Regions from separate parts of the Bythopirellula superficialaquae genome, predicted to be linked through region 1. Evidence: riboswitches for the same ligand, from Rfam matches in the RefSeq annotation. Region 1 holds a riboswitch; the other holds the start of a gene.
What was found. A riboswitch is a leader RNA that binds a small molecule or an ion and turns the genes downstream of it on or off. The one in region 1 is predicted to bind cobalamin.

Region 1 (4,422 bases):
TCGCGCCACGCTGCGGATAGGTTCCCGATTCATCCGGCAGACGAAACTGATCAAGGATCGCGCACTTGGAAAGGCGCTGAGAATATCACGGCGTTGATCATCAAGTTCCGGTCGATCGATAGAAACAAAGCCTACGTCATCGGCCCCAGCATCGAGGCATAATGCCCGCAACTCAGAGCCGTCCAGCCGCGTAGGCAGCGGGGCCCCCGATTTTTCTCGATGCGCCAGGACGGTGGGATGTTCTTGTAAACGGCTCATTTTTTCGCCACTCATTAAGTTGCAAATTGCAAGCAATAAAGTTGCATTGTGCAAGTGAATTGTTAGAATGTCAACAGACGAATTCATTGATCCCAAAATTCGAGACTTCCATGTCTGCCGAGAAGAAACGTTCGCCGTGTCCTGTGGCCTGCACGCTCGATTTGATCGGCGACAAGTGGACGTTGCTTCTCATTCGCGACATGGCCTGCGGCAAATCTCAATTCCGCGAGTTCATCGCTTCCCCCGAAAAGATTGCGACCAACATTTTGACCGATCGCCTGAATCGGCTCGTCGAAAACGGCATCGCCGAAAAGTTTCCCGCGCCCCAGAAACCGGGTTGGGAGGCTTATCGACTGACCAAGAAAGGCCGATCGCTCGTGCCCGTGCTTTCAGCCGTCGCCGAATGGGGGCTGGCTAATATCAAGGGGACGGAAGCCAGGATGAAATTAGTTCGGTAGGTAAGCTTGAAATGCTATGGTACAAGAACTGATATCGCTGGGGGAGAAGAAAGGGGACAGGTCCATATAGGCTAGATATGGACCTGTCCCCTTTCTTCCTCTCAGGCAAGTCAGCGTTGCCCAAAAGTACGGACTTCCCTTGGAATGGCACGTTCGACGACAGGATATGAGCTCATTTCGTAATGTGCTTGGCAAACTTGTGCAAGAGATCGACATTGTCCCCTACGATCCAACTTTCTAACCACCCAAAATGTTGAACCGCTACAAATTCAGTATGGACTTCCCACCGGAGGGCAACCTGCGAGTCGAGGAAGTTGCTTCGTTCCTCGGCTTGATGCAACAAGCATTCCGTGTAACCAACTGGCGTACCGGTCGCGATGAAGTATTTGAGGTCAGCACCAAGACAGTGAGTCGATATTTGGACGAGGAAGGGCGAATTCGTCCGTCCTCCCCAGGTGGAATTATTACGCTAGGTCCAGTAGAGGGTTCTTATCCAATAATGATTAGCGCTTCCACTGGATCAAGCGAATACGTCTGGGATTTTATGTGGGTCGATTTCCATGCCACCGATCCAGTGCCGGATCTGTCGTATTTCCGTCGCTGCATTGAAAGTTGTCGACCAACGGTGGCTGAGATAAGTCACTCCGACAATTTGGAAACACTGAGATTTGGTGACAGAGCTTATGCTCAAGGTCGAAAGGGCGTGAGAAATCGTCCTGTCATCATCAACTGGTTGCACTACTTCAACACACAAATGGCGAACACTTTTGGGGGGGTGGCGCATTGCATGGAGATACCGGCCTACAAGGTTGAACACTTCTGCGACGGGATACTCATCCAATTGACTCCTGAAGCCTTTAATCCAACCAGCGAGACGGATCTCGCCACACAACGCAATGCCATGGATTTTTTTGGATTGCCCTGGGATTTCAAAAAGGAAGCGTAGCTAGTCACGGCTAACGGGCATCCTGTAATGAGAAAAGCCAGGGAAAAGATTAGGGGTCGGGAGTCTTAAAAAACAAGGAGCTGATTATCGACTTCGGCCTCAACGCCCAGCCTTCGGCGTCCCGACTGAACCCGTTCAAATAACCCAACGGTTGGTCACCAACTCCTGAAAATTTGCTTGACGCTGCTCTTTGCTACTGATACCTTGGGCCACACTGTCATGGTGGTCGGTCGCAGAGTTTCTCTCCGATCGACGAACAGGGAATCCGGTGCCAGATTCTTCGAGAATCTTAGTCCGGGACGGCCCCGCCGCTGTGACCAAGCGTGAAGATGGGTTCAATTCTTAGGGCCATTGCGGCTGATTTCCTCGGAAATTTGCCGCGAGAAGGCCGAACCGATCGAGCTTGGGAGTCAGAAGACCTACCACGACGGATAGATGAAGCCTTTGCGCGGGATGAAGGCCAGTCGCACTTTGCCAGTCGAAAGTTGCCCTACCGCAATTTTGATGCGTCCTTACGCTGGGTTTGTCCATACAACGGGTCCGTGTGCATTGCTGCGCACTTTGTCTGTCATGAATAAGTTAGATTCCGCTGCGCCGGAAGCAGCGAATGAATTGCGCGCAGGCGTCGACTACTACGTCGAACGTGGCTTCGTGGTGTTTACGGCGGAGTATTTGCTCAAACGCGGTTGGTGCTGTGGCAATGGTTGCCGGCACTGTCCGTACGAATGTGACATGCAGGCGGAATTGCGAAAGGAGTCAACCCCATGAGAATCGTTTCCTTGTTTCCCGCGGCGACGGAAATCGTGTGTGCATTGGGACTCGAACAGGAATTAGTGGGGTTGAGTCATGCTTGCCCGCGCACGGGATCACTGGCTGCCTTGCCGCGAATCACTCGTTGGCGCGGACCCGAGAATGGCACGGCGGAAGAAATTGATGCCGCAGTGACACGAATGGCCCGCGCGGGTGAGCCGCTGTTTGAATTCGATGCAGAGCTCCTTATGGAACTGCGGCCTGACGTTGTGTTGTCGCAATCTTTGTGCAATGTGTGCGCCATCGACGAGTCGGCGATTCGGAACATGGTTCACCGTTTAGAGAGTCGCATGTGGGAATGGTCGCCGCGCACGGTGGACGACGTGCTCAACGGCATCGTGGAATTGGCCAGGGTTTGCGATCGAGCCGACGCTGGTGAGGAATTGGCCGGGGCGATTCGTTGTCGATTGTTCAATGTGCGGTATCTCACGAGCCTCATTGCTGAACCGACGCGCGTCGTGTTTTTGGAATGGCTAGCACCACTGTATTGTGCAGGGCATTGGATTCCGGAACTCGTCGAGTTTGCCGGTGCGACCGACGTGCTCGGCAGGGCAGGGAAGCGATCGCAGAGAATCGCATTTGATGACCTGGAAACCGCCGATCCCGACGTGATCGTGGTGGGTTGTTGCGGCTGGACCGCCGAACGAACCGAGGAAACCTTATCCCAGATTTTATCAGCACCGCGTTGGCAAGAATTGCGCGCCGTGCAACATGGCCGCGTACACATGGTCGATGCCGAGAATTGTTACACCGCGCCGGGCCCCTCGATTGCCGACGCCGTGGAAGAATTGGCAAAAGTGATTCACTTTGAAAAGTCGCACACAGTGAGTTGCTAGCTCGTTAATTCGCCGGGCTTATTGATCTTCGAGATTTGCTAGCAAAGCGGTACAATTGCCCGCAACGGTCACCACGGAGGGAGCCGTATTGGCGTTGGATACTCGCAGTGCGCGAGTCGTGGAATGCTCGCTCGCCCCTGGATTCGAACCGCCGCGCTATGGCTAGTGATTCTCGTGGGGGGCGTGTGCGCGGGTTGCCAACTCTTGCACAAGCAAAAGCATTGGGATGCCTTTCCCTATGAGCATCCCTGCGGACAGCTGGTGATCCACAGCGATTCACCGCTCGCGGGTCAACAACGACTGATCAACGAGCTCGTCGAACAGCGCGAATGGATTAACTCGCGCTTGAGCCTGACTCCCAACGACAAGCCAATTCATATCTATCTGTATGCTGACGAATCGAGTTATACGAAGTTCTTGAATCTGCGCTTCCCCGAGATGAATACGCGGCGAGCCATTTTTGTTGGAACCAACACTGATCTCACGGTCTATGCTCACTGGAGCGATCAAGTGGCCGTCGATCTGCGGCATGAAGTGGCTCACGGCTATCTACACGCGGCCGTGCCTCATTTGCCGTTGTGGCTCGACGAAGGGTTGGCCGAATATTTTGAAGTCGGTCGTGGCCGCCGGGGTTATAACGAAGCCCATATCGAAATGCTCGTGAAGCAGGCGGAAGCAGGAACTTGGCAGCCAGATTTAGCGCGGCTCGAATCGCTTACATCGGCCGCCGATATGACGCAACAAGATTATGCCGAATCATGGGCTTGGGTGCATTACTTGATTGAATCTGAAGACGGCAAGTCCGAAGTGCTGACAAGTTATTTGGCCGATCTCGTGACCCAGCCTCACGCCGAGACACTGAGCGTTCGGATTTCCAAGCGGTTGGTGGGTCCGCAGCTTGCCTTACGTGAGCACGTGCGAACGTTGCACTAAGAATTATCGTGCCTGCCGCGACTCAGGCATGACGGTTGGTGCGTAAATGTAACGCACGAGAAACCATCCCGGTTTTAGGCGGCGAAAATGGACAGGCATATACTCGCCGTCGAGGCCGCTGAAAAAGGCTTGCGGTTCGTCGGCTTGCTCTTTCACGAGCCAGAGCCCTTCTTCATTGCCC
Region 2 (4,422 bases), 2.7 Mb from region 1:
TTTGATGGAGGTCAGTCTAACCACTTCTCGCGCTAAAGTCCGTTATTCGACGGCAACATGGTTGACTGATTCATTTTCTTAACTCCTCTGTCACTCTCATCGGCAATAAAATGATGACTTCGTCACGCCTGTCAATGATGGCACACGGGGTGTGCCTACTTCTTTGCGGTATTATCTCCGCTTCGAAGGCTGCCGCGCCAGTGAACTATAGCTTTAATTTCAACTATGCCGGCTCGAACGTCCCCATACAGGCGCGGGCATGGCTGCCAGATAGTTCAACTCCACTCAAAGGTCTCATTCTTAGCATTCCTGGCAGCGGCAACGATACGCGCGGACTTACGGGTAACAGCTTGTGGCAATTTCGCCTGCCTCAAATGGGGTTCGGCATTGTTGGCTTTCGCGATATTTCCGACTTTCCCGTGCTAGCGGGTTCATCCGCTGAAGAATCGACGGCGAACTTGCAAATAGTTATGGATGCCGTTGCCAGTTCTTTTGCTCGTCCCGAAATCAAAAATGCTCCCGTGATTCTCGACGGCATTTCCAAAGGGGGCTACAACGTCGGCGTTCTGGCCACGCACATTCCGGAACGGACGATTTGCTACATTGCCGACAAGGGATATCAATCTCCGTTCGCGACTTCTGAAGATTATCAGGTGCCGGGAATCGCCATTGCCGGCGCGCATGACGAGGTTGTCACTCCCAACATTATTCAACCGAACTTTATGAATTCACGGGCCAATGGTGCCACGCTCGCGCAGCTTGTCGATTGGCAGCATGGCCATTTGGCGACCAACCAAATTACGAAGTTTGCTTTTATGGACCAAGCGATGCGCGTGCGTTATCCCAAAAACAAGCTTCCCTCAGTTGTTCCCAATACGCCCCTTCCTTTAAACGATATATCGAACTTATCGACAGCATGGTTAGGCGAAGCCAACCAGCTCGACATGAATGGTAATTATCTTCAGCTTGATTCTCCACTGATCACCCCCTTATCGACTTATCCAGGAGACACAGCAAGTGCATCGTGGCTTCCAACAGAAGCCATGGCCATGGTTTACCGTGCTCACAACGACAATGCGTTCGTCGTTCCGCCGATTCAAATAACTCTGGGCAATACTTTTAATGGGAAGGTGCCCTTGCAACTGTCGGTCAATCAAATTGATTGGACGGTACTACGGCTTTATCACGATGAAACTTTGATCGCTACCTTCGGTCCCAGTGAAAATTCTCTTCAATACACCTATCAAGCCAAAGAGAATGGCTTACATACATTTATCGCTGTCGCGGACTATGTTTCCGACGGCATAGCAAAGCAAACATCAAACTATAACGCCACGGTCGTGGCGGGCGTCGCCGTCCCTGAACCCACGACACTCTTGCTGATGGCGGTTATCGTATTCGCGCCTGCTTGCTATAGAAATTCCGCATTTTTAAGCCTTGGTAACGGGTGATTTGACACGCCCTGACGGCCCCATTACACTGCCCTACTGATTTGATCGTGCGTTGGTGGTCGGTTAGTAAAAACTCTTTACGCCGACGCAACAGGGAACTCCGGTGCCAGATTCTTTGGGAATCTTAGTCCGGGACGGCCCCGCCGCTGTGACCGAGCCGATCAAGCGAACTACATCTAAGTGCCATTGCCGAGATTCTGCCATTACAGAAACGCAGACTTGCGGTGAGAAGGCCCGGTTCGCTTGAGCTCGGGAGTCAGAAGACCTACCAATGCGTTGTATGTGGCTAGCTACATGTAGCATGGGCGCGAGGGACGCCGGCCGCGTAATTGAGGAAACTCTGCGAGTTCGTGTTTCTTTGTCGGTCTGATTTTGATTCCTAGGCGCGTTGCTGCGCTGAAGGTCCCGGCAAAACATGCGAACAGCGGGAAGCCGTTCATGTTTGGCGTTCGAGCACATCAAGACCTGTCCAAGTTGCGCGGTTTCACGCTTGTGGAACTCTTGGTTGTGATTGCCATCATCGGCGTGCTCGTGGGGCTTTTGCTGCCAGCGATTCAAGCCGCTCGGGAAGCCGCGCGCCGCACGCAATGCCAAAGCCACTTGTGCGAGAACGGTACGGCGACGATCAATTTCGAACAGCAACGCGGGGAGTTCCCCATCGGTTGTATTGGCAACAACATGCTGCCGGGTGGTTCGGGAAAGCAGCTTATCTCCTGGAACATCCAGTTGCTCCCGTTCATCGAATACCAGTCGTTGTGGGATCGGTACGACCTCAAGTTGCCAGCCTACCAATCACCCAACCGTGATCTCACCACGATTTCAATCCCGCTTTTCTTATGTCCCAGCACACCAAGCGAACAGCTCTATAGCACGGCAACCCTCTGGCGCGGCCAAGGCTTCACTGACTACGCGGGATTGTATGGCGTCGAAGGTGATGGGCGCGATGTTTATGAAGACCCGGACACTGAGAATCCCTCGACTCAACATGTTAATGACCAGTCGCTGGGAGTCATGCTCTTTAATGAACCCGTCACGTTCAAGCAAATCACAGATGGCTCGGCCCACACCGCCGTGATTGGTGAAGCCTTTCTCAGACGCGAATCAAAACTTTCAACACCTAGTGGAGATATCGCGACCACAAGCATGGAATGGGCGAACGGGCATAACATCTTCGCCCAGGAACAATCCAACCCCATCAATCATCCGAGCCTCGACAACGAAATCGGTAGCCCCCATCCCGGCGGTGCTTCGGTCACCTTTTGTGATGGCCATGTTTCGTTCCTCCATGACGAGGTGGAACAAGCCGTGCTCAATGCGCTGCTGACGCGTAGTGGAGGCGAAGCGCTGTGAATCATCGATCGCTCACGGCAGCGGGACGCTGCCGGCTAACGGCATTTTTCGCCGTATTGTTAGTGTGTTTTACCAACACGACAGTTGTTGCTGGTCCCGTTGTTAATTTCGATGACATCGACTTCTGGGTCGGCAGCGGCGCAAATCAAGCGGCTCTGGCCCTCGACTGGCAGGGTGATGCCACGACCGACAATTCACTCGTTTGGGGCTTCCGCTGGGATGGCAACATCAAAGCGGTCAACATGATCACTGCCATCGTCGCGGCCGATGATCGCCTGTTCGCGAAGATTGGCAGCATCGGTGGCTTCGGCACCGGTGTCGTCGGTATGGGTTACGATGCCAACGACGACAGCCAGTTTGCGATCACCGACGACACGTTTTTCGATGAACAAGGCTTTGCGACCTCGGGACCCACCGACGGAGCGGAATCGGTCGATCCCGGCGATTGGTATGCCGAGGGTTGGTTCATCACCGGCTTTTGGCAATACGGCGTCGCCACGGCCAATCCCTACGACGGCGGCACTTGGGCACGTTCGGGATCTGGCATTTCTTCACGCGACGTGTTGAACCAAAGTTGGCACAGCTTGGCGTTCTCGCCCAGCTTCAGCAACCAAGCCTTCGCACGCAATCCCCTTGCCGCCGAAGTCGATGCCGATTTCGATGGCGATGGTGACATCGACGGTCGTGATTTTCTTACCTGGCAACGCGGAGAGTCTCCTGCCCCCTTGAGTGCCAATGACCTCGCACACTGGCAAACAAACTACGGCGAAGAACCCCTCTCCACCCTCCCCCTTCCCCCTTACCCCTTAGTTTCCGTCCTTCCTGAACCATCAACAGGCCTGTTGCTGCTTACGTTTATATTCATGCTTCCACGACTTTTGCATCACGATCGGAGAATTGTCTCATGAAATGGTATTTAGGTTTGTGCCTCGCGGCACTCCTTGGCACACAATCGACACACGCGCAATTTGCGAACCAAGTCATCTCGTACGATCCCGGCACGAACCCGGCGGGGGGATACAGCGATCCCAGCACAGCACTCGGGTCGCCGGAACGCTATACGGGCGAAGGAATTTTCCCAGGTAATGTCACCGCATTTAATCCGGCTTATGGCGCCGATGAGCTCATTTCCATCGGCGAGACCGGTCATCTCACGTTGCGGCTCTCGCACTTTGCGATTCCTGGTGCTGGTCCCGAGATTGGCGTCTTCACCAACGTGGGGATCGCCGACGAAGATTATCCCAACAACCAAGCCGGCAATCCGCTGTTCGCCTTTGGCATCGACGATGCCGAGGTTGAAGTCAGCGCCGACGGCATCAGCTGGGAAAGCCTAGGCGTGGTTACGTTCGATATTCCGACGCAAGGTTATAACGACCTGGCCGGCACAATTCCTTCGAACTTCCAGCAACCCTTCACGGGTGCGTTGAGTGAGTTCAACGGCTTACGGCTGTCCGATCCCGGCAATCCCGACATTCTCGAACTGCTGGCTGGCTCGGGGGGTGGAACTTGGCTCGATATTTCTGGCACGTCGCTCTCGAAGGTGGGTTATATCCGCTTTATCGTGGCGGATACTGCGGCGAACGCCAACTTTGAACTCGATGGCGTTACGATCTCTGGCTCG

Region 2: linked by a shared signal. The riboswitch ahead of SH678x_RS01675 (DUF1559 family PulG-like putative transporter) and the one ahead of SH678x_RS13310 (C1orf53 family protein) in region 1 are both predicted to bind cobalamin.

What each region holds. Positions count from the first base shown of each region.
Region 1 covers NZ_CP197426.1:3,250,786-3,255,207, reverse strand. Annotated here, with positions in the region: gene SH678x_RS13325 (SCP2 sterol-binding domain-containing protein) at 1-258, opposite strand, end outside; gene SH678x_RS13320 (winged helix-turn-helix transcriptional regulator) at 369-716, shown strand; gene SH678x_RS13315 (hypothetical protein) at 967-1,662, shown strand; cobalamin riboswitch at 1,866-2,103, shown strand; gene SH678x_RS13310 (C1orf53 family protein) at 2,233-2,430, shown strand; gene SH678x_RS13305 (ABC transporter substrate-binding protein) at 2,427-3,308, shown strand; gene SH678x_RS13300 (DUF1570 domain-containing protein) at 3,432-4,241, shown strand; gene SH678x_RS13295 (hypothetical protein) at 4,245-4,422, opposite strand, start outside.
Region 2 covers NZ_CP197426.1:378,896-383,317, reverse strand. Annotated here, with positions in the region: gene SH678x_RS01680 (alpha/beta hydrolase family protein) at 201-1,451, shown strand; cobalamin riboswitch at 1,488-1,738, shown strand; gene SH678x_RS01675 (DUF1559 family PulG-like putative transporter) at 1,890-2,801, shown strand; gene SH678x_RS01670 (hypothetical protein) at 2,798-3,709, shown strand; gene SH678x_RS01665 (PEP-CTERM sorting domain-containing protein) at 3,706-4,422, shown strand, end outside.